DNA from 3 places in the Priestia sp. FSL P4-0332 genome. Region 3 is predicted to be linked to each of the others. Evidence: a T-box and tRNA genes for the amino acid it is inferred to sense, from the RefSeq annotation. Region 3 holds a T-box; the other regions hold tRNA genes.
The links. The T-box of region 3 lies ahead of thrS (threonine--tRNA ligase). A T-box ahead of a tRNA ligase gene usually reads a tRNA of that ligase, here a tRNA-Thr.
Positions count from the first base shown of each region.

Region 1: it has a tRNA-Thr gene. The T-box ahead of thrS (threonine--tRNA ligase) is inferred to sense a tRNA for this amino acid. The anticodon was not compared.
Region 2: it has a tRNA-Thr gene. The T-box ahead of thrS (threonine--tRNA ligase) is inferred to sense a tRNA for this amino acid. The anticodon was not compared.

Region 1 covers NZ_JBBOUA010000001.1:410,166-417,957, forward strand. The annotation lists rRNA gene MKY06_RS02160 (23S ribosomal RNA) at 1-1,538, shown strand, start outside; rRNA gene rrf (5S ribosomal RNA) at 1,647-1,762, shown strand; tRNA gene MKY06_RS02170 (tRNA-Asn) at 1,772-1,846, shown strand; tRNA gene MKY06_RS02175 (tRNA-Ser) at 1,850-1,941, shown strand; tRNA gene MKY06_RS02180 (tRNA-Glu) at 1,963-2,037, shown strand; tRNA gene MKY06_RS02185 (tRNA-Val) at 2,061-2,136, shown strand; tRNA gene MKY06_RS02190 (tRNA-Met) at 2,148-2,224, shown strand; tRNA gene MKY06_RS02195 (tRNA-Asp) at 2,228-2,303, shown strand; tRNA gene MKY06_RS02200 (tRNA-Phe) at 2,319-2,394, shown strand; tRNA gene MKY06_RS02205 (tRNA-Thr) at 2,420-2,495, shown strand; tRNA gene MKY06_RS02210 (tRNA-Tyr) at 2,506-2,589, shown strand; tRNA gene MKY06_RS02215 (tRNA-Trp) at 2,595-2,668, shown strand; tRNA gene MKY06_RS02220 (tRNA-His) at 2,699-2,774, shown strand; tRNA gene MKY06_RS02225 (tRNA-Gln) at 2,803-2,877, shown strand; tRNA gene MKY06_RS02230 (tRNA-Gly) at 2,883-2,957, shown strand; tRNA gene MKY06_RS02235 (tRNA-Cys) at 2,990-3,063, shown strand; tRNA gene MKY06_RS02240 (tRNA-Leu) at 3,078-3,166, shown strand; tRNA gene MKY06_RS02245 (tRNA-Leu) at 3,197-3,278, shown strand; tRNA gene MKY06_RS02250 (tRNA-Gly) at 3,351-3,424, shown strand; gene MKY06_RS02255 (B3/B4 domain-containing protein) at 3,540-4,205, opposite strand; gene queG (tRNA epoxyqueuosine(34) reductase QueG) at 4,335-5,471, shown strand; gene MKY06_RS02265 (amidase domain-containing protein) at 5,544-6,431, shown strand; gene trmL (tRNA (uridine(34)/cytosine(34)/5-carboxymethylaminomethyluridine(34)-2'-O)-methyltransferase TrmL) at 6,496-6,969, shown strand; gene MKY06_RS02275 (PrkA family serine protein kinase) at 7,428-7,792, shown strand, end outside.
Region 2 covers NZ_JBBOUA010000001.1:4,764,057-4,771,848, reverse strand. The annotation lists rRNA gene MKY06_RS25045 (23S ribosomal RNA) at 1-1,820, shown strand, start outside; rRNA gene rrf (5S ribosomal RNA) at 1,930-2,045, shown strand; tRNA gene MKY06_RS25035 (tRNA-Val) at 2,055-2,130, shown strand; tRNA gene MKY06_RS25030 (tRNA-Thr) at 2,157-2,232, shown strand; tRNA gene MKY06_RS25025 (tRNA-Lys) at 2,241-2,316, shown strand; tRNA gene MKY06_RS25020 (tRNA-Leu) at 2,330-2,411, shown strand; tRNA gene MKY06_RS25015 (tRNA-Gly) at 2,435-2,509, shown strand; tRNA gene MKY06_RS25010 (tRNA-Leu) at 2,524-2,612, shown strand; tRNA gene MKY06_RS25005 (tRNA-Arg) at 2,622-2,698, shown strand; tRNA gene MKY06_RS25000 (tRNA-Pro) at 2,703-2,779, shown strand; tRNA gene MKY06_RS24995 (tRNA-Ala) at 2,785-2,860, shown strand; tRNA gene MKY06_RS24990 (tRNA-Met) at 2,891-2,967, shown strand; tRNA gene MKY06_RS24985 (tRNA-Ser) at 2,995-3,087, shown strand; tRNA gene MKY06_RS24980 (tRNA-Met) at 3,113-3,189, shown strand; tRNA gene MKY06_RS24975 (tRNA-Asp) at 3,194-3,269, shown strand; tRNA gene MKY06_RS24970 (tRNA-Phe) at 3,278-3,353, shown strand; tRNA gene MKY06_RS24965 (tRNA-His) at 3,364-3,439, shown strand; tRNA gene MKY06_RS24960 (tRNA-Gly) at 3,451-3,524, shown strand; tRNA gene MKY06_RS24955 (tRNA-Ile) at 3,531-3,607, shown strand; tRNA gene MKY06_RS24950 (tRNA-Asn) at 3,611-3,685, shown strand; tRNA gene MKY06_RS24945 (tRNA-Ser) at 3,689-3,779, shown strand; tRNA gene MKY06_RS24940 (tRNA-Glu) at 3,800-3,871, shown strand; gene glgB (1,4-alpha-glucan branching protein GlgB) at 4,165-6,126, shown strand; gene MKY06_RS24930 (glucose-1-phosphate adenylyltransferase) at 6,077-7,228, shown strand; gene MKY06_RS24925 (glucose-1-phosphate adenylyltransferase family protein) at 7,251-7,792, shown strand, end outside.
Region 3 covers NZ_JBBOUA010000001.1:2,427,947-2,435,738, reverse strand. The annotation lists gene MKY06_RS12290 (MMPL family transporter) at 1-284, opposite strand, end outside; gene MKY06_RS12285 (MarR family winged helix-turn-helix transcriptional regulator) at 281-742, opposite strand; gene MKY06_RS12280 (MFS transporter) at 999-2,207, shown strand; gene MKY06_RS12275 (amino acid permease) at 2,274-3,674, opposite strand; gene thrS (threonine--tRNA ligase) at 4,439-5,656, opposite strand; T-box leader at 5,710-5,938, opposite strand; T-box leader at 5,978-6,203, opposite strand; gene MKY06_RS12265 (sulfatase-like hydrolase/transferase) at 6,607-7,792, opposite strand, start outside.

The sequences.
Region 1 (7,792 bases), 2.0 Mb from region 3:
CCGAGGCTGAAAAGCGTAGGCGATGGCCAACAGGTTGATATTCCTGTACCACCTCCCCGCCGTTTGAGTAATGGGGGGACGCAGTAGGATAGGGTAAGCGCGCTGCTGGATATGCGCGTTCAAGCAGTTAGGCTGATGAGTAGGCAAATCCGCTCATCATAAAGGCTGAGCTGTGATGACGAGGGAATTATAGTACCGAAGTTCCTGATTCCACACTGCCAAGAAAAGCCTCTAGCGAGGCGGGAGGTGCCCGTACCGCAAACCGACACAGGTAGGCGAGGAGAGAATCCTAAGGTGATCGAGAGAACTCTCGTTAAGGAACTCGGCAAAATGACCCCGTAACTTCGGGAGAAGGGGTGCTCTGGTAGGGTGTATAGCCCGAGAGAGCCGCAGTGAATAGGCCCAGGCGACTGTTTAGCAAAAACACAGGTCTCTGCGAAGCCGCAAGGCGAAGTATAGGGGCTGACGCCTGCCCGGTGCTGGAAGGTTAAGAGGAGGGGTTATCCTTTGGGAGAAGCTCTGAATCGAAGCCCCAGTAAACGGCGGCCGTAACTATAACGGTCCTAAGGTAGCGAAATTCCTTGTCGGGTAAGTTCCGACCCGCACGAAAGGCGTAACGATCTGGGCACTGTCTCAACGAGAGACTCGGTGAAATTATAGTACCTGTGAAGATGCAGGTTACCCGCGACAGGACGGAAAGACCCCGTGGAGCTTTACTGTAGCCTGATATTGAATTTTGGTACAGCTTGTACAGGATAGGTAGGAGCCTGAGAAGCCGGAGCGCTAGCTTCGGTGGAGGCGTCGGTGGGATACTACCCTGGCTGTATTGAAATTCTAACCCGCGGCCCTGATCGGGCCGGGAGACAGTGTCAGGTGGGCAGTTTGACTGGGGCGGTCGCCTCCTAAAATGTAACGGAGGCGCCCAAAGGTTCCCTCAGAATGGTTGGAAATCATTCGTAGAGTGTAAAGGCACAAGGGAGCTTGACTGCGAGACCTACAAGTCGAGCAGGGACGAAAGTCGGGCTTAGTGATCCGGTGGTTCCGCATGGAAGGGCCATCGCTCAACGGATAAAAGCTACCCCGGGGATAACAGGCTTATCTCCCCCAAGAGTCCACATCGACGGGGAGGTTTGGCACCTCGATGTCGGCTCATCGCATCCTGGGGCTGTAGTCGGTCCCAAGGGTTGGGCTGTTCGCCCATTAAAGCGGTACGCGAGCTGGGTTCAGAACGTCGTGAGACAGTTCGGTCCCTATCCGTCGTGGGCGTAGGAAATTTGAGAGGAGCTGTCCTTAGTACGAGAGGACCGGGATGGACACACCGCTGGTGTACCAGTTGTCTTGCCAAAGGCATCGCTGGGTAGCTATGTGTGGACGGGATAAGTGCTGAAAGCATCTAAGCATGAAGCCCCCCTCAAGATGAGATTTCCCATAGCGCAAGCTAGTAAGATCCCTGAAAGATGATCAGGTTGATAGGTCAGAGGTGGAAGCGTGGCGACATGTGTAGCTGACTGATACTAATCGATCGAGGACTTAACCAAACTTTAAAAGCGTAAGCTTTACTCAGCAAACTGTTACCTAGTTTTGAGAGAACAAAACTTTTCAAAAAAGTCTTGCTTTCTTTTGGAAATCATGTATAATATAATATGTCTGGTGGCGATAGCGAAGAGGTCACACCCGTTCCCATACCGAACACGGAAGTTAAGCTCTTTAGCGCCAATGGTAGTTGGGACTTTGTCCCTGTGAGAGTAGGACGTTGCCAGGCTGTTATTATTCCACAGTAGCTCAGTGGTAGAGCTATCGGCTGTTAACCGATCGGTCGTAGGTTCGAGTCCTACCTGTGGAGCCATTTGGAGAGCTGTCCGAGTGGCCGAAGGAGCACGATTGGAAATCGTGTAGGCGGTTAACGCTGTCTCAAGGGTTCAAATCCCTTGCTCTCCGCCATTTTTATTTAATTAGCACAGTGGCCCGTTGGTCAAGCGGTTAAGACACCGCCCTTTCACGGCGGTAACACGGGTTCGAATCCCGTACGGGTCACCATTTATTTTTATCTACATAATAGTGGAGGATTAGCTCAGCTGGGAGAGCACCTGCCTTACAAGCAGGGGGTCGGCGGTTCGATCCCGTCATCCTCCACCATATATTATCATCGCGGGGTGGAGCAGTTCGGTAGCTCGTCGGGCTCATAACCCGAAGGTCGCAGGTTCAAATCCTGTCCCCGCAACCAAGTGGTCCCGTGGTGTAGCGGTTAACATGCCTGCCTGTCACGCAGGAGATCGCGGGTTCGATTCCCGTCGGGACCGCCATTTTAAATTTAATAAGGCTCGGTAGCTCAGTTGGTAGAGCAAAGGACTGAAAATCCTTGTGTCGGCGGTTCGATTCCGTCCCGAGCCACCATTTTAAAAACATTTGTTTTTAAAATGCCGGTGTAGCTCAACTGGTAGAGCAACTGACTTGTAATCAGTAGGTTGGGGGTTCAAGTCCTCTTGCCGGCACCACAGTTATTGTGGAGGGGTAGCGAAGTGGCTAAACGCGGCGGACTGTAAATCCGCTCCTTCGGGTTCGGCAGTTCGAATCTGCCCCCCTCCACCATTTACAGGGGCATAGTTTAAAGGTAGAACTACGGTCTCCAAAACCGTCAGTGTGGGTTCGATTCCTACTGCCCCTGCCAATTATAAAAATAACATTGCATATATACGTGGCGATTGTGGCGAAGTGGTTAACGCACCGGATTGTGGTTCCGGCATTCGTGGGTTCGATTCCCATCAGTCGCCCCATTTATAAATGATATGCATATTTCAATATTGGGCTATCGCCAAGCGGTAAGGCAACGGATTTTGATTCCGTCATGCGTTGGTTCGAATCCAGCTAGCCCAGCCATATATGCGGAAGTAGTTCAGTGGTAGAACACCACCTTGCCAAGGTGGGGGTCGCGAGTTCGAACCTCGTCTTCCGCTCCAATTTTAATAAAGTTATTTAGTCTTGAGTAAATGGCGGCATAGCCAAGTGGTAAGGCAGAGGTCTGCAAAACCTTTATCACCGGTTCAAATCCGGTTGCCGCCTCCATTTATTTACAAGCTGCCGGGGTGGTGGAATTGGCAGACACACAGGACTTAAAATCCTGCGGTAGGTGACTACCGTGCCGGTTCAAGTCCGGCCCTCGGCACCATTTATAATTTTAACTTGCCTTTTTTATTTTGCCGATGTGGCGGAATTGGCAGACGCGCACGACTCAAAATCGTGTTCCTTCGGGAGTGTCGGTTCGACCCCGACCATCGGTACTTTAGCTTTATTTGACAGGATGATTCCTGTTTTTATTTTTACTTATCGGTCGACAAATTTTGATAATATTTGCGGGTGTAGTTTAGTGGTAAAACCTCAGCCTTCCAAGCTGATGTCGTGAGTTCGATTCTCATCACCCGCTCCATACATATTGTTATCACAACGCAGTGTCTCGCTTTCAAAGCTGAGATGTTGCGTTTTTTATTTTTAACGTAAATATAGCGTCTATCTTTTCAAGATAGACGCTATATTTACGTACATCAGTTAATGACTTGATAGGTTGCTTCGCCGCCGTGAATTTGAATGAACATGTCACTTAGGGATTTAGTTAGTTTATAAGCCTGTTCTTCTGAAAGTGAAGGCTTTAAATAAATGAACTGTACAGCTTGTGTTGTCTTTTCAGTTACGTACGCTCGGTTAGAATCGACATAAGGGCTTCCGAAAGCTCCTAGGGCATCTTTTGAAATGATTTTATTTTCTAAAGAAATATTACGTTCATTTAGAGCTTCATAAGACTCTTCTTTTTTACCGATAGTAAATTCGATGGGGCCTTCTAAATTAGAGGAATCATAAATTCCAATTGGGACTTCATATTGCAATGAAAAAAAGTTATTAATGTCCACAGCAGAATTGATAGAAGGCAAATACGTTTGTTTTCCTATTCTTCTAATTAAAGCTTCTATAGAAGGACGGTATTTACTTGGATCAGTTCCAAATGTTTTGAAAAGCTTTCTCCACTCGCTAACACCTTCGAATTCTGTTACTTTTTTTGACTCAAGGTCGAAATAAATGGATTCTTGAAAGAGGCGCAGACGTCCTTTTAGCATTTGAGGAGAATCACCAACTTCAATATTTTTATACTGAATGATTCCCATTTTAAAAGAAGGGCAAAGCTGTTTAATAGCGGGCGATAATGTAAAGTTCATTTTTTTGATCCTTTCTATTATAATTAGTATTTGTTCGTTTATAGATACCATCCTATCATTTCATTGAGCGAGAAAACAGTTCAATGCATGAATATATAGAATTTCTTAGAAAGGAGGCCATTACTCACTATGAATGCGTATCAGTTGAAGGAAGAAATTATTTCATACAGCAAAGAGATTGGAATCGATAAGATTGGATTTGCGAGTGCTTCTATGTTTGATGAGTTAAAGAATCGATTGTTAGCACAGCAAGAGTTAGGTTATGCTTCAGGGTTTGAAGAACCTGATATTGAAAAGAGAGTAGATCCCACATTAGTTGTTCCAAAAGCTAGATCTATTATTTCAATTGCACTTGCGTATCCTTCTAAATTAAAGGATGCACCAAAGAGCACAAAGGAAGATCGCCGAGGAATCTTTTGCCGTGCTTCTTGGGGGCAAGATTATCATACGGTTCTACGTGATAGGCTTCAAAAGCTTGAAACCTTCATAAAAGAAAAAGTACCTGCAGCTATCCTTCAATCGATGGTAGACACAGGCGAGCTGTCGGACCGAGCTGTAGCAGAAAGAGCTGGTATTGGCTGGAGCGGTAAGAACTGTGCCATTATTACACCTGAATTCGGTTCCTACGTGTATTTAGGAGAAATGATAACAGATATCCCGTTTCCTCCTGATAAACCGATAGAGGACGGTTGTGGTACTTGTAATAAGTGCGTTGATGCGTGTCCTACGGGTGCGCTTGTAACAGGCGGTCAGCTGAATTCGCAGCGATGCATTGCCTTTTTAACCCAAACAAAAGGGTTTCTGGCTGAAGAATTTCGAAGTAAATTAGGCAATCGTTTATATGGCTGTGATACATGTCAAACTGTGTGTCCTGAAAATAAAGGAAAAGACTTTCATTTTCACCCTGAGATGGAGCCTGACCCAGAACTTGCGAAGCCTAAATTAAAACCGCTCTTAACGATGAGTAATCGTGAGTTCAAAGAGAAATTTGGACATGTTTCAGGTTCTTGGAGAGGGAAAAAGCCAATTCAGCGTAATGCCATTATTGCACTGGCCCATTTTAAAGATCAAACCGCCGTTCCAGATTTAATTGAGTTAATTAAAAATGACGTTCGCCCTGTCATTCGAGGAACAGCGGCATGGGCGTTAGGCAAAATTGGCGATAAAGAAGCGTTAGATACACTTATGAACTTAAGAGAAAAAGAAAAGGACCAAGAAGTAATTGAAGAAATGTCAAAAGGTATAGAGATGCTTCAAGAGATCTAAACCGTATTTTTATTGATAAAGTTAGCTAATGAGTCATAGCGTATAATAAACGCTTAGAAAAGTGGTGACATTATGCTAACAAAAAGGAATGTATTATATACTTTAATTAAAGCACGTGCGGACAGCTATGTAAAAGGTGAGCTGCATGAAGACTTCAAGCCTTTCATTGAACAGCAGTGTGAGCTAAAGCGGTCTCTTATAAAAAAAAGAGAAGTTGATGTTTTAAAATGTAATATGAAAGGTTCTATTCAATCTGCTCATACGGATCAGGAAGAAACTAGAGTATTATATAAGGTGCACATTCAGGCATTTTTAAAACAAAACGATTTTTTCTATATAGAAGAAGAAATTGAAGATCGTTTAGCTCTTTTTTATAAAGATACGCTTATTCAAGATGAGCTGCTGGTAAAGGACTTTTTTGAAGATGAGGTTGAAATGGATGTGGAAGAAGTAGAGGAAGACGAAGAAAGAGCCTCTTATTATGATCGTCTTGCGGCTGTTCAGTATGCAGAAAAATATTGGGATAAACCTAATGAAAGTTATAAGCAGTTTGAGGTAAACTGCACCAACTATATCTCACAGTGTTTGCATGCAGGAAAGGCGCCGATGCGGGGATATCCTAAAAAAGCAAACGGATGGTGGATGAGAGGGAACGCCTGGAGCTATAGCTGGGCAGTTGCTCATTCCATGCACAGCTATTTAAGTAACTCTAAATCAGGACTTCGGGCTGTGAGGAAATCTTCAGCAAGAGAACTTGTCCCGGGAGACGTTATCTGCTACGATTTTGAAGGAGATGGAAGATGGAATCATACGACGATTGTTGTAGCAAAAGACGGTCACGGTATGCCTCTTGTGAATGCGAACACGTATAATAGTCGAATGAGATATTGGGCCTATGAAGATTCAACGGCTTACACGCCAAAGATTAAGTATGATTTTTTCCATATCGTTGATCGGTAAGTCTTTCGTTTTAGCAAGTTAGTGGTATAATGATGAATAGATTTGTTAGCAGAGGTGAAAATTTGTGGGAGTACACGTAGTGTTATTTCAACCAGAAATTCCAGCAAATACAGGAAATATTGCGCGAACATGTGCAGCAACAAATACGACGCTGCATTTAGTTCGGCCGTTAGGCTTTTCAACAGATGATAAAATGTTAAAGCGAGCTGGATTGGATTACTGGGAATTTGTAAATGTGGTGTATCATGATTCATTAGAAGAAGTATTCGAAAAGTATCCTGAAGCAGGTTTCTACTTCATCACAAAATTTGGTCAGCAGCCACATACAACATTTGATTATAGTGACTTAGAGCAGGATCATTTCTTCGTATTTGGAAGAGAAACAAAGGGTCTGCCAAAGCACATTATTGAAGAGAACATGGAAAGATGTCTTCGTTTACCGATGACAGAAAATGTTCGTTCTTTAAATTTATCTAATACAGCAGCTATTTTAATCTATGAAGCGCTGCGTCAACAAAATTATGCTGGTTTATCTTAAGTAAAAAGCGAGGTTCAAATTTTATTGAACCTCGCTTTTTTATTTATGTCGACGATGATATGTAGTGGTTATTTTTTAACGCCCGGTTTATCATTGTATCCCGCTCTGAAGATGGATGCTAAAAAAGCAATTGTTACTCCTAATACTAAAAGTAAGCGCATTGATTTTCCTCCTCAATGTAATTAAAAGGATTATACAGCTACTGCAGTTAAAACCGACTTCCCATATCCCATGATGATAATAATGACAAAATAACTCTTCTAGAGACATAAGTTCTCTAACAAAGTTTAACCGTTCCTTCTTACTCTTTTATTATAGCTAATAAATACTTCACTGTGAATGCCTAGCAAGGACAAATTTCTGAATTTTACAATTTAAAAAGCATGTTCAAACATTTTGCTGCATAGATTGTATTAATCTTGTTCACTAGCACCATAACTAGTAGGGGAGGTCCTTTAATGGATATATTAAAGAAAGTTGAAAGATACCGCGAAGAAGAGAATCGTCTTAAGTGGGAAGGGACATTTGAAGAGTACCTAAAGCTGATTAAAGATGAGCCTTTAATTGCTCAGCCTGCACACTCTAGAGTATACAACATGATAAAGGATGCAGGAATTGAAGAGGTAAATGGTAAAAGACATTATAAATTTTTCAGTGGACAAATGTTTGGACTTGAAGATTCGCTAGAACGCTTGGTGGAAGAATATTTTCATCCCGCTGCAAAGCGTTTAGATGTTCGTAAACGTATTTTACTTTTAATGGGTCCAGTAAGTGGTGGTAAATCGACGCTAGTGACCATGTTAAAAAGAGGGCTTGAAGCTTA
Region 2 (7,792 bases), 2.3 Mb from region 3:
GCAGCCACCATTTAAAGAGTGCGTAATAGCTCACTGGTCGAGTGACTCTGCGCCGAAAATGTACCGGGGCTAAACGTATCACCGAAGCTGTGGATTGACATCTTTGATGTCAGTGGTAGGAGAGCGTTCTAAGTGCAGTGAAGTCAGACCGTAAGGACTGGTGGAGCGCTTAGAAGTGAGAATGCCGGTATGAGTAGCGAAAGACAAGTGAGAATCTTGTCCACCGAATGCCTAAGGTTTCCTGAGGAAGGCTCGTCCGCTCAGGGTTAGTCGGGACCTAAGCCGAGGCTGAAAAGCGTAGGCGATGGCCAACAGGTTGATATTCCTGTACCACCTCCCCGCCGTTTGAGTAATGGGGGGACGCAGTAGGATAGGGTAAGCGCGCTGCTGGATATGCGCGTTCAAGCAGTTAGGCTGATGAGTAGGCAAATCCGCTCATCATAAAGGCTGAGCTGTGATGACGAGGGAATTATAGTACCGAAGTTCCTGATTCCACACTGCCAAGAAAAGCCTCTAGCGAGGCGGGAGGTGCCCGTACCGCAAACCGACACAGGTAGGCGAGGAGAGAATCCTAAGGTGATCGAGAGAACTCTCGTTAAGGAACTCGGCAAAATGACCCCGTAACTTCGGGAGAAGGGGTGCTCTGGTAGGGTGTATAGCCCGAGAGAGCCGCAGTGAATAGGCCCAGGCGACTGTTTAGCAAAAACACAGGTCTCTGCGAAGCCGCAAGGCGAAGTATAGGGGCTGACGCCTGCCCGGTGCTGGAAGGTTAAGAGGAGGGGTTATCCTTTGGGAGAAGCTCTGAATCGAAGCCCCAGTAAACGGCGGCCGTAACTATAACGGTCCTAAGGTAGCGAAATTCCTTGTCGGGTAAGTTCCGACCCGCACGAAAGGCGTAACGATCTGGGCACTGTCTCAACGAGAGACTCGGTGAAATTATAGTACCTGTGAAGATGCAGGTTACCCGCGACAGGACGGAAAGACCCCGTGGAGCTTTACTGTAGCCTGATATTGAATTTTGGTACAGCTTGTACAGGATAGGTAGGAGCCTGAGAAGCCGGAGCGCTAGCTTCGGTGGAGGCGTCGGTGGGATACTACCCTGGCTGTATTGAAATTCTAACCCGCGGCCCTGATCGGGCCGGGAGACAGTGTCAGGTGGGCAGTTTGACTGGGGCGGTCGCCTCCTAAAATGTAACGGAGGCGCCCAAAGGTTCCCTCAGAATGGTTGGAAATCATTCGTAGAGTGTAAAGGCACAAGGGAGCTTGACTGCGAGACCTACAAGTCGAGCAGGGACGAAAGTCGGGCTTAGTGATCCGGTGGTTCCGCATGGAAGGGCCATCGCTCAACGGATAAAAGCTACCCCGGGGATAACAGGCTTATCTCCCCCAAGAGTCCACATCGACGGGGAGGTTTGGCACCTCGATGTCGGCTCATCGCATCCTGGGGCTGTAGTCGGTCCCAAGGGTTGGGCTGTTCGCCCATTAAAGCGGTACGCGAGCTGGGTTCAGAACGTCGTGAGACAGTTCGGTCCCTATCCGTCGTGGGCGTAGGAAATTTGAGAGGAGCTGTCCTTAGTACGAGAGGACCGGGATGGACACACCGCTGGTGTACCAGTTGTCTTGCCAAAGGCATCGCTGGGTAGCTATGTGTGGACGGGATAAGTGCTGAAAGCATCTAAGCATGAAGCCCCCCTCAAGATGAGATTTCCCATAGCGCAAGCTAGTAAGATCCCTGAAAGATGATCAGGTTGATAGGTCAGAGGTGGAAGCGTGGCGACATGTGTAGCTGACTGATACTAATCGATCGAGGACTTAACCAAACTTTAAAAGCGTAAGCTTTACTCAGCAAGCTGTTATCTAGTTTTGAAAGAATAAATCTTTCGAAAAAAAGTATTGCTTTCTTTATAAAATAGTGTATAATATAATATGTCTGGTGGCGATAGCGAAGAGGTCACACCCGTTCCCATACCGAACACGGAAGTTAAGCTCTTTAGCGCCAATGGTAGTTGGGACTTTGTCCCTGTGAGAGTAGGACGTTGCCAGGCTTATATATCGGAGGATTAGCTCAGCTGGGAGAGCACCTGCCTTACAAGCAGGGGGTCGGCGGTTCGATCCCGTCATCCTCCACCATCGACTATTTAAGTCAGAGATTGCACGCCGGTGTAGCTCAATTGGTAGAGCAACTGACTTGTAATCAGTAGGTTGGGGGTTCAAGTCCTCTTGCCGGCACCATTTTTTTCGAGCCATTAGCTCAGTTGGTAGAGCATCTGACTTTTAATCAGAGGGTCGAAGGTTCGAGTCCTTCATGGCTCACCATTTATATTCACACGCGGGTGTGGCGGAATTGGCAGACGCGCTAGACTTAGGATCTAGTGTCTTACGACGTGGGGGTTCAAGTCCCTTCACCCGCATCTTTCATTAATTTCATATATGCGCGGAAGTAGTTCAGTGGTAGAACACCACCTTGCCAAGGTGGGGGTCGCGAGTTCGAACCTCGTCTTCCGCTCCACATATATAAGTCCTGCCGGGGTGGTGGAATTGGCAGACACACAGGACTTAAAATCCTGCGGTAGGTGACTACCGTGCCGGTTCAAGTCCGGCCCTCGGCACCATTTTAATAAGCGCCCGTAGCTCAATTGGATAGAGCGTTTGACTACGGATCAAAAGGTTAGGGGTTCGACTCCTCTCGGGCGCGCCATAAACGGGAAGTAGCTCAGCTTGGTAGAGCACTTGGTTTGGGACCAAGGGGTCGCAGGTTCGAATCCTGTCTTCCCGACCATTTAAGGGGCCTTAGCTCAGCTGGGAGAGCGCCTGCCTTGCACGCAGGAGGTCAGCGGTTCGATCCCGCTAGGCTCCACCAATTAAACTGAATAATTGTAACGAATAATATGGCGGTGTAGCTCAGCTGGCTAGAGCGTACGGTTCATACCCGTGAGGTCGTGGGTTCGACTCCCTCCGCCGCTACCATATAAGTTACATTTGTTATAAATATACGGAGGAATACCCAAGTCCGGCTGAAGGGATCGGTCTTGAAAACCGACAGGGGTGTTAAAGCCCGCGGGGGTTCGAATCCCTCTTCCTCCGCCATTTATTTATATCATATTCATATCATCGCGGGGTGGAGCAGTTCGGTAGCTCGTCGGGCTCATAACCCGAAGGTCGCAGGTTCAAATCCTGTCCCCGCAACCAAAGTGGTCCCGTGGTGTAGCGGTTAACATGCCTGCCTGTCACGCAGGAGATCGCGGGTTCGATTCCCGTCGGGACCGCCATTTTGTTTGGCTCGGTAGCTCAGTTGGTAGAGCAAAGGACTGAAAATCCTTGTGTCGGCGGTTCGATTCCGTCCCGAGCCACCATTTTAAGACGGCGATTGTGGCGAAGTGGTTAACGCACCGGATTGTGGTTCCGGCATTCGTGGGTTCGATTCCCATCAGTCGCCCCATCTTAAGTAACGCGGGTGTAGTTTAGTGGTAAAACCTCAGCCTTCCAAGCTGATGTCGTGAGTTCGATTCTCATCACCCGCTCCAAATGAAGGGCCTATAGCTCAGCTGGTTAGAGCGCACGCCTGATAAGCGTGAGGTCGGTGGTTCGAGTCCACTTAGGCCCACCATATTCCACAGTAGCTCAGTGGTAGAGCTATCGGCTGTTAACCGATCGGTCGTAGGTTCGAGTCCTACCTGTGGAGCCATATGGAGAAGTACTCAAGTGGCTGAAGAGGCGCCCCTGCTAAGGGTGTAGGTCGTGTAAGCGGCGCGAGGGTTCAAATCCCTCCTTCTCCGCCAGTCGTTTTAAATTTAAATATGGCCCGTTGGTCAAGCGGTTAAGACACCGCCCTTTCACGGCGGTAACACGGGTTCGAATCCCGTACGGGTCATCTCAAAAAGGTTTGCATACATGCAAACCTTTTTTATTTGCGCTTTTTTAAAGATTAAGTAAACAGAAATAATAGTTAGGAATAATTACCATGAATTTTCAGAATAAAAAGTAAGTTTTAAGCAGGATTTTCCCTATATCATATGGAATTATTCATAAAGTAATAAAGTATGAAGAGTATGGGATAAAGAGTAATTTAAAAGAACATTTATTCTATTATATTTGTAGAAAAGGTTTATGTTTTTACTGTAAAAGGGAATGAGTGGTAAGAAGCGTATATTATGTGCGTATATTATGTTTGAAGTTAAAGGGGTGGCAAAAGTGAATCTAGCGGTTCAGCCTACTGAATTTGATGTTCATTTGTATCACGAAGGAAACTTATTTCGCAGTTACTCTATTTTCGGTGCGCATCAGGTAACGGTAGAAGGAATTGAAGGCGTACGATTTTGCGTGTGGGCACCTCATGCAAAGGGTGTAAGCGTTGTAGGTGATTTTAATAAATGGAACGGTTTTCAACATTCAATGGTTAAAGTTAATGAAGAAGGTATTTGGATGACATTTATCCCTGAATTAGAACAAGGGACTATTTATAAATATGAAATCATCACACAAAGCAATCAAAAAAAATTAAAAGCAGATCCATACGCTTTCTTCAGTGAAGTGCGTCCAAACACTGCGTCTATTGTTTACTCATTGGATGGCTACAAATGGAACGACCAATATTGGCGTAGAAAGAAAAAACAGCAAAATATATATGAAAGACCACTGTGTATTTACGAGCTGCATGCAGGGTCTTGGAGGACTCATGAAGATGGCAGCCTTTATACATACAGTGAATTAGCACAGGAGCTTATTCCTTATATTGCTGAACAAGGTTTTACACATATTGAGTTATTACCAGTCATTGAGCATCCGCTCGACCGATCCTGGGGATATCAAGGAATTGGATACTATTCTGCTACCAGTCGATACGGTACACCTAAAGAGTTGATGAACTTTATAGATGAGTGTCATCAAAACAATATAGGGGTTCTTTTAGACTGGGTACCCGGGCATTTTTGTAAGGATGAACATGGTCTGTATATGTTCGATGGAGAACCTACTTATGAATACAAACAAGAACCCGATCGTGAAAACTACGTTTGGGGAACAGCTAATTTCGATTTAGGAAAGCCTGAAGTACAAAGTTTTCTGATTTCGAACGCTTTGTTTTGGTTGGAGTACTTCCATATAGATGGATTTCGAGTAGATGCTGTAGCTAATATGCTTTATTGGCAAAATTCTTCTGGAAAAGCAGTGAATGATGGAGCTGTCAGCTTCTTGAAAAAGTTGAACGAAGCTGTTTTTGAATCTGATGAAACGATATTAATGATGGCAGAAGATTCAACGGACTGGCCGCTTGTTACAGCACCTACGTATGAGGGCGGTTTAGGCTTTAATTATAAGTGGAACATGGGATGGATGAATGACGTTTTAACATACATGGAAGCTGGCGTGGAAAGACGTCCCTATCTTCACGATAAAATGACCTTTTCACTAATGTATGCGTTTAACGAAAACTTTATTTTGCCGCTTTCTCATGATGAAGTCGTACATGGGAAAAAATCATTACTTAATAAAATGCCAGGTGATTACTGGCGCAAGTTTGCACAGCTTCGACTGCTATATGGATATTTCTTTGCACACCCTGGGAAAAAGCTTTTATTTATGGGCGGAGAGTTTGGGCAATTTGATGAGTGGAAAGATTTAGAGGAGTTGGATTGGATGCTTTATGACTTTGACATGCATCGCAATCTTAACGGATATATGAAAGATCTCATCAAGATTTATAAGAGAAGCAAGCCTTTATATGAATTAGACCATAATCCAGATGGATTTGAATGGATTGATGTTAACAACCATCATCAACAAATTTTCTCTTTTATTCGTAAGTCGAAAGAAAATCAGGAGATTTTTATAGTTGTTAGCAATTTTTCTGAGCATCCATATCATTCTTACAAAGTTGGAGTTCCAGTTGAGACAGAGTACATTGAAGTTATTAACAGTGATGACGAAGTGTACGGCGGTTCAGGCATTGTAAATAAAAAGGCATTAAAATCAGTGGGTGAATCGTTTCACGGCCAACCTTTTTGCATTGAAATGAATATTCCGCCGTTTGGCATTAGTATACTACGAGCAAAGAGAAAACGAGGGGAGAGAAAACAACATGTTAAAAAAGAAATGCGTAGCGATGTTATTGGCAGGAGGAAAAGGTAGTCGGCTAAGTTCACTTACAAAAAATCTAGCAAAGCCAGCTGTACCATTTGGTGGTAAGTATCGAATTATTGATTTTGCTTTAAGTAATTGTACAAATTCAGGTATTGAAACAGTAGGTGTGTTAACACAATACCAACCGCTAGTTCTCAATTCATACATTGGAATTGGAAGCGCTTGGGATTTGGACCGACGGAATGGTGGCGTCACGGTATTGCCTCCATACGCGGAGTCAGATGGAGTAAAGTGGTATAAAGGGACGGCTAGTGCTATTTATGAAAATTTAAACTATTTAACACAATATGATCCTGAGTACGTACTGATTCTATCAGGTGATCACATTTATAAAATGAACTATGAAAATATGCTTGATTATCATATAAACAAAGAAGCAGACGTAACGATTTCTGTTGTTGAAGTACCTTGGGAGGAAGCGAGCCGTTTTGGTATTTTAAATACAAATAGTGACCTAGACGTAATGGAGTTCGATGAAAAGCCTCAGCGTCCTAAAAACAATCTAGCTTCCATGGGGATTTATATTTTTAAATGGAGTATTTTAAAAGAATATTTAGAAATGGATGCACGCAATCCATATTCAAGCCATGATTTTGGTAAAGATGTTATTCCGCTTTTACTAGATGAAAAGAAAAAGCTAATTGCATACCCATTCCAAGGTTATTGGAAAGATGTAGGAACTGTAAAAAGCTTGTGGGAAGCGAATATGGATTTGTTATGTGATAAAGACGAGCTTAATTTATTTGACTCTTCATGGAAAGTATACTCTGTTAACCCTAATCAGCCTCCTCAATATATCGCGCCAAACGCCTGCGTGGTGGAGTCATTAGTAAATGAAGGGTGCGTTGTTGAAGGAAACGTAGAGCAGTCCGTGTTATTTCCAGGTGTACAAATCGGCTCAGGTTCTGAGATCAAGAAAACGGTTGTCATGCCTACTGCAAAGATAGGTTCTAACGTATATATTGAAAACGCAATTGTTCCATCGGACATTGAAGTTCCAGACGGTACTATTATTCGACCGACCAAAGGAAGCGAAGAAGTAATTCTTGTTACTCAAGAATTGATTGAATCAGTTGCTAAATGCATTTAACGAACAGAGAGGATGAACGACATTGAATAATCAAATGCTTGGTATTATTGATGCTTGTACAAACACAACAGCGCTGCAGCCTTTAACCTTTTATAGATCGATTGCTGCCATTCCTTTTGCAGGACGCTATCGATTAATCGATTTTACGCTTTCTAATATGGTGAACTCTGGAATTTCGAGCGTTGCCATTTTTCCTCGTGATCGCTATCGCGCATTGATGGATCATATAGGTTCAGGAAAAGAGTGGGATTTGGATCGGAAGCGAGATGGATTGTTTATCTTCCCTCCTATGACAAGTGATTTACACTTAGAAAGTCCATCACTATTCACGCAGTTCCGTTATCATATTGATTATTTCTTAAGAAGTAAGCAGGAATACGTATTAATTGCGAATAGTTATACGATATGTACAGTTGACTTTGAGCACGTGCTGCAACGTCATATTGCTTCAAATGCAGATATTACTGAAATGAAGCAGGGTGATAAACCGCTTAATATGTATATTATTAATAAATCTATTCTAGTTAATATTTTGCAAAATGAATCCCATGATTTTTATACGAT
Region 3 (7,792 bases):
ACACCTTTAATTTTCTCTGTCTTATCAATGATTTTCTGTATTTGTTTCTCACTATCTTTATCTAATGCGTTATCTAACTTGACAACTATGCTGATGGTATTACTGTCTTCTCCGGCATTTTTTAGAATTTGGCTGGCTCTAGATGAAACGGAATCTTCGGGAAGCTGAGACTGTCCTTTTTCACTTGCGAGCTTTGCTAAATTTGGTGCCGTTAGCATCAATATAACTGTTAAAGCTAAAATGAAGGCCGCAATCACCCATTTAAATTTCACAATAAATTTCATTCTTTGCTTTCCCCTTTTGTAGTTAACTTTTCTTTTGCCATTGTAAGAATTTCAATAAATGTATCTATTTTTTCTTCTTCTACATCATCAAACAAATTCTCAATGATACTAAAACACGCGGCATTTCCGTCATTTATTACCTTTTCGCCTTCAGCCGTAATCTTAATAAGCTTAGAACGTTTATCGCTCTCTAGTTCATTAGCGTCCCATTCCACAAGCCCTTTTTCGAGCAGTTTTTTGATTCGATTCGAAATGGCACTTTTATGAACACCTTGCAAGACTGCAAGACTGCCAGGTGAAGACGGACCTTTAATCATTAAACTATTTAACAAATCAAACTGCTGCCTAGAGACATGTTCAAAGAGGTTATGGCTGATCTCTCTATGAATTACTTCTGTTCCTACAAACAGCACTTCTTCAAAAAGTTCTACAGCTTGATATAATTTGCTTTTTGTCACTGTTTTCTCTCCTTTATTCATTTAGTTTATAGGTATAAACTATTCAACTTTAAAAATAGTTTATAGGACTAAACTTTATTCTGTCAATAAATTTATGTCCGACTGTCTTCATATATGATAAAGATAAATAGAAATCCCAAAAGATACCGCTTACATCATCTTTTTTGGTTGTCAAAGCTCCATCACTTAAGTATTATTAGTAATTGACTTCTTTTCAAGGAGATATAAATTTTATACACAGAAAGGGTGATCACACATGAATACAATGCATGCTAATGAGCAGGTCAGTAAGAAAGATTCCTTTCCAATTGCTCTCATCTCGTTGACTCTTGGAGCTTTTGCTATTGGAATGACGGAATTTGTTATTATGGGGATACTGCCTAACGTTGCGGAAGACCTTCATGTTAGCATTTCGACTGCTGGCCAGCTAATTACAAGCTATGCTTTAGGAGTAGCAATCGGCGCGCCAATTTTAACCATTTTTACTCATCGACTTCCTCAAAAGCTTCTGCTTTGTTTACTTATGCTTTTATTTATTCTCGGAAATGCAATTGCTATTATTGCACCCAGCTATGGAATTTTAATGGGAGCTCGTTTAGTTACGGCATTATGTCACGGTACTTTCTTTGGAGTAGGCGCTGTTATTGCTTCACGACTCGTACAACCTCATAAACGTGCAAGTGCTGTCGCAACGATGATGGCAGGTTTAACCATTGCAAATATCATCGGGGTTCCTGTGGGAACATTTATTGGGCAACACTTAGGCTGGAGAGCTTCATTCGGGGCTATTACGATTATGGGGATTATTGCATTTATTGGTATTATTCTGTTTATTCCAAAGCTTGGTCAAGACAAATTAACGGGTCTAAAACAGCAGTTTGCTGCTTTTACTCAACCAAAACTTCTTGTGATGCTTCTTTTAAGCGCAATAGGATGCGGCAGTTTATTTACTGTTTTTACGTACATTACACCGCTTCTTGAAGATGTTACAGGAGTAAGTGAACATAGCGTTACGTGGATACTTGTATTATATGGATGCGGCGTTACGCTCGGAAACGTTGTTGGAGGCAAGCTTGCAGACTGGAAGTTAATGCCTTCGGTTGTAGGTATATTTGCTTTTCTTTGTATTGTGCTGACTATTTTTACGTTTACCGTTAAAAGCCCAACAGCAGCAATTATCACGCTTTTTTTCTGGGGAGCAGCAGCATTTGCTGTAATGCCTGGTATTCAAGTGGAAATTATGAACTTAGCACAGGAAGCACCTGCTTTAGCTTCTACTTCGAATCACTCGTTTGCTAACTTAGGAAATGCTTTTGGCGCCTTTTTCGGGGGCGTGATTATTAACCATATGGGACTCACTTCACTTCCTTGGGTCGGCGCCATTTTTGTAGGAACGGCTTTTGTTATCAGCACTTGTCTTTTTATTGTGGAAACACGCAAAAAACATAGTGAACAATCGTCCTAATTCTCTAACAACCGAACAAAAAATAAAAAAAGAGCCTTTCTTTGCTGAAAGGCTCTTTTTTTATTTTTAACTCGCTTTTTTCATTTCTTTACTTGTTAATCGACTGTGTTTACGAGAATAACCGACATATACAAATATACCAAGCACAATCCATATGCTAAAATACAGCCATGTTGTTTTAGGAAGATTAATCATTAAAAATAAACAAGATAATACAGATAAAATTGGTAAAACAGGTACAAACGGCATTGTAAATCCACGTTTTAAAGTTGGGTGCGTTTTACGTAAGATGATAATGCTGACGCCCACCATGCCGAAAGTTAAAAGAGCTCCGATATTTGCTAAATTCGCAAGTTCTTTTAGATCAATAAACCCTGAAATTAACGCTCCGATAATCCCTACTAGCCAAGTAGAAAGAGTCGGAACTCCTGTTTTCTCATTTGTTTTAGCAAATGCTTTTGGCAGCAAGCCGTCGCGGCTCATGGAGAATAAAATGCGTGTTGCTGCATAAATGTAGGCGAAAATAACAGCCATGATTCCAATGACAGCTCCTGCAGCAATAACTCCTGCCACTGCATTTTGTCCTACTGAATGGAGAACATAGGCCATTGCTTCTGGGACATTCAGTTCTTTGTACGAAACAACTCCGGTCATAACAAGGCATACTGCTACATAAATAATCGTGCAGATCACAAGTGAACTAATAATTCCAATGGGCAAATTGCGCTGCGGATTCTTTACTTCTTCTGCTGATGTAGATAAGGCATCAAAACCTAAGAAAGCAAAAAATACGGCCGCGCCCCCTGTCACAACACCTTCAATTCCATAAGGCATAAAAGGAGTCCAATTAGACGGTTTTACATAAAAAGCTCCTACAATAATAAAGAGAAGGATAATAAATAATTTAACCAGCACCATAAAGTTATTCACTTTTTTACTTTCTTTTGTTCCTCTTGAAAGCAGCCATGTAATAAGAAGTGTAATACAAATAGCAGGAAGGTTCACTAGACCTCCATTTGCAGGGATCGTAATCAATTCTTTTGGCAGTGAAAAACCGAAGCCTTCTAAAAAGTTGTTAAAATAAGAAGACCATCCATTTGCTACTGCTGACATTGTTAACAAATAGACAGAAAGCAACGTCCAGCCCATTAAGTGTGCTACCACTTCGCCGATGGTTGCATATGTATAGGTGTAAACACTCCCAGATACAGGTATAGTTGAAGCAAATTCCGCATAGCACAGCGCTGCAAAACCGCATACAATAGAAGCCAATATAAAAGAAAAAATAACGGCTGGTCCAGCATCGTTAGCAGCTACTAAGCCTGTTAATACTAAAACCCCTGTTCCTATTACGGCTCCAATACCAAGAAGAGTCAAATCGAATGCTCCTAATGTTTTGACTAGAGATTTGTTTTGACTTTGTTCTAATAATTGCTCGATTGACTTCTTTTTAAATAGTTTTCCCAATGCACTCTCTCCTCTCTGTTGCCACTCATCCCTTAAAAAAACTTGAAAATGACGTTTTCCCTATTTGGCTGCGCGTTTTTACTTCAGATACAGAAGTAATTATATAGAAATAATTACTAACTTGTCTATTAGTATACTAATATCATTATATATATTTCAAGAGTTTTTGTAAGCGATTTCTTAATATTGCTCTATTTTGGATTTATAAACTAAATAAAGAGATTATCATTGTGCTTATGTATAATAAGTTTGAATAAAAATAATATTCTAAAAAATTATTTTATATGTTTTTAGATAACTTTTTTACTAACTATCTTCAGATATAAATTCCTGACCTAGAGATTATTTACAGAACAATGAATGTTTTATCTTACCCGGTGTTATAATGATGAAAACTGAAGTGTATGAAGGGCGGAGAGAGATGCTTAACTTACTTATGGGCTGTATTTTACTAGCATTAGGAGTGTACTTTATGTTTAAATTTCTTTTTTACTCTCCTTCTAAAAAAAAGCGAAATCAGCAGAACATGAACAAACCATCAGATGAGGCTTCAGCTTCATCCCGTACAAACGATTCGAATGGAATAAGATAAATTTTTTTATAAAATACCGGCGTTTGTCTAAGGCAAAAGTTATACTGCTGATATATATTATCTTATACCCTTCTAGTTCAATATTCCCTTCATTTTGGTGTAAGACAAGATGAAGGGAATCACTATCCGACTTAAAAAAATCGGATTTTTCTATTTAGTAAGGTAAATAGCTTCAATAAACTCTGTTTGAATTCTTTTCTTTATTCAAGTGTACAGCTGCCTCTTCCACACTTACTGTTCCTATATTTTTCTTCCCGTGCTTTCGCATAGCAAGCGATTCATTTTCCACTTCTTTATCTCCTATCACGGCCATATAAGGAACTTTCTGCATTTCTGCTTCTCGAATTTTCAGCCCTATTTTTTCAATGCGATCGTCTACTTCAACACGATACCCTTTTAACTCCAGCTCGTGTTTCACTTTATATGCATATTCCACATGCGGCGGTGCAATAGGCAATAGTTTGAGTTGAACAGGAGCTAACCAAAGAGGAAATTGACCTTCGTAATGTTCAATCAAGACGGCCATAAATCGTTCAACGGAACCGTATATAGCGCGGTGAATCATTACGGGACGATGAGGTTTATTGTCTTCTCCAATATACATACAGTCAAACTTCTCTGGCATTAAGAAATCAAGCTGAACTGTTCCGCACTGCCAGCTGCGACCTAAGGAATCTAAAATATGAAAATCGATTTTCGGCCCATAAAAAGCTCCGTCTCCTTCATTCACCTGATAGTCTAAGCCTTTTTCACTTAACACAGATTGAAGCGACTTTTCTGCTTGGTTCCATGTTTCAATATTTCCCATGAATTTTTCAGGTCGTGTGGATAGCTCCACTTTGTAATCGAAGCCAAAATGTGAGTAAAAGTCATGGATAAACGCTAGAATGCGGCTAATCTCAGCTTCGATCTGACTGAGTTCTACGAATAAATGAGCGTCGTCCTGTGTGAATGAACGGACTCTTAGCAATCCGTTTAAAGATCCAGAAAGCTCGTGACGGTGAACTAATCCAAGCTCTGCGTATCGAATCGGAAGTTCTCGGTAGCTTCTTCGCTTGCTGCTAAACAATAAAATGGCTCCCGGACAATTCATCGGTTTAATCGCATAGTTTTGTTCGTCAACATTTGAAAAATACATATTCTCATGATAGTGCTCCCAGTGCCCTGATTGTTCCCACAGCTCCTGTTTCATCATGATGGGTGTTTTTATCTCTTGATAGCCTGCTTTATAATGCTTTTGTTTCCAGTAGTTCTCTAACTCGTTTCGAATAATCATTCCGTTAGGTAAGAAAAATGGCATACCAGGAGCTTCTTCTATTGACATAAACAGCTCCAGTTCTTGACCTAATTTTTGATGATTTCGCTTTTCTGCTTCCATTTGTTTTGACATGTTCATTCCTCCAATATGTTTTTATTTAACAAAAAAACCGCACTCTTCCCTAGTAAAGGGACGAATGCGGCCGTGGTACCACCCTAATTCCGTAAAATACCCATACGTATTTTACGCTTAAAAAGATAACGGTTCTACCGGTTGCGGTTTCAGTGTATACACATTCCCCGCCGCAGCTCCAAGGTGGTAAATTCATTTCGTTTTCTAAGGGTTCTCAGCCAGTGACCCTACTCTCTGTAAAGAAAATTCAAAAATGATTCATGTCCTTTTCATTGCTTGTATATTCTTTTTTTCTACATAAAAAACCGCACTCATCCCTAGTGAAGGGACGAATGCGGCCGTGGTACCACCCTAATTCCGTAAAATACCCATACGTATTTTACGCTTAAAAAGATAACGGTTTTACCGATTGCAGTTTCAGTTATGCACGTTCCCTGCAATAGCTCTAAGGTGGTAAATTAGATGATTTCTTAAGGGCTCTCAGCCAGTGGCCCTATTCTCTGCGAAGAAAACAGCATCTAATTCGTGTCCTTTTCATTGCCAAATACTGTTTATTAGTTGTTAAAAGCGATTATAGTGTATAAATTTAACAGAAGTCAAGAAGTAATTTTTTATTTTTTAATGGTATAGAATTACTTTATGCTTAAATTTTTGAAAAGTTACTTAAGAATACACGGACTGAAAAAGTTTTTTATTATACTATTAACGACTACTTTTCATTCTTATTTTCACCTTTATTTTCATAACAATAAAGGCGAAAAAGAAAGATACTATAAGTCCTTATTTGTTTTATCTAAGCGGTATTAACGAAGTGAAACCCAATACTATCCCAAATCAGAACAAATAACATAGCACAAGCATTATCAGGTTTTTTATTTATATACTAAAATATTAAATACACCTTTTTCTGCTCACCCAAATAGTTGACTTCAATCCGTAGAAACTATTTTTTATCTATCTTTAGAGGGAAGCTCATCATTCATGCTTCCACTTTGCGGAAAAATCCGTTTTTTCCTGATTTGTTCTTTAAGAATAACATCAAGCTGCCGCTGAACTTTCCTTGTTTCATTTGTCGAAAAATACAGGTGAGCCAGATTTACTGTTTCTAACGGATCCTTGGTCAAATTGTACATTTCAATTTGATCGGGAACACGTGTTGTTTTAAGGGTAGTAAAACTTACAGGGTAACCTTCATATTGCTCCCGGTGATTGACTTTATCTTTTTCTTCAGCTGCTGACCAAAATTGCGGATTATCATGATAACGAGCGTATTTCCAAATTTCCTTTCCTGCCGCTGACGAAAACTCGACAATGACCGCTTGAATGTGATTAGGCTGAACAACTGACGGGTAGCTTTCTCCTAAAAAATTTGTTTGGTGAAGTCCTTTTGTCGGGTCATCATCCGTCATGAAGAAAATCGGTGTTTGCACTTGCTCAAGAGACGATTCTCCTCGAAGTATACCTGACAGGTCTCGCCCAACAAATGGATGTACTTCCGTATGACTTTTTTGTAATTGCTTTTGAACAGCGGAAGCATCGATATTAGCTAAACTAAGCATTGTCGGAATCAAGTCAACGTGACTAGTCATCAGGTCTGTACGTTGATAATTGGGAAATAAACATTTGTTGTGAATGAGAAGCGGAACGTGAATAGATTCTTCATACATGTTGTACCATTTTTGATGTAGTCCACCGTGAGCTCCAAGCAAATCACCATGATCAGAGGTAAAAATAATAATTGTATTTTCATAGAACGAAGATTGTTCGATGGTCCGAAGAACTTTTAAAATTTGTTTATCAACATTTTTTTGCAGCTGATAATACAAGCGCCGGTAGAAGCTAGAATTTGGCGTCGGCTGCAGCGCTTTTGGATAGATGTATTTATAGCTGCTTTGAGCGCTAGGCTTTGTTTGCAAAGATTCTCTAATGGTAGGTGGCGGATCGATGTTCGGAATCGTCTCATCAATAGAAAACTGAAACATAGGAAGGTGTTTGGTAATCGCTCCAAACAGCGCAATGTCATGCGGGTTCACAAACGAACCTACCATGAGCCAAGGCTGCGCAGTCGCTTGATGTTCTAATCGTTGAATAAGCTCTATGATTTCCTCTGCATATATTTCGTCTCGTCCGCTCACT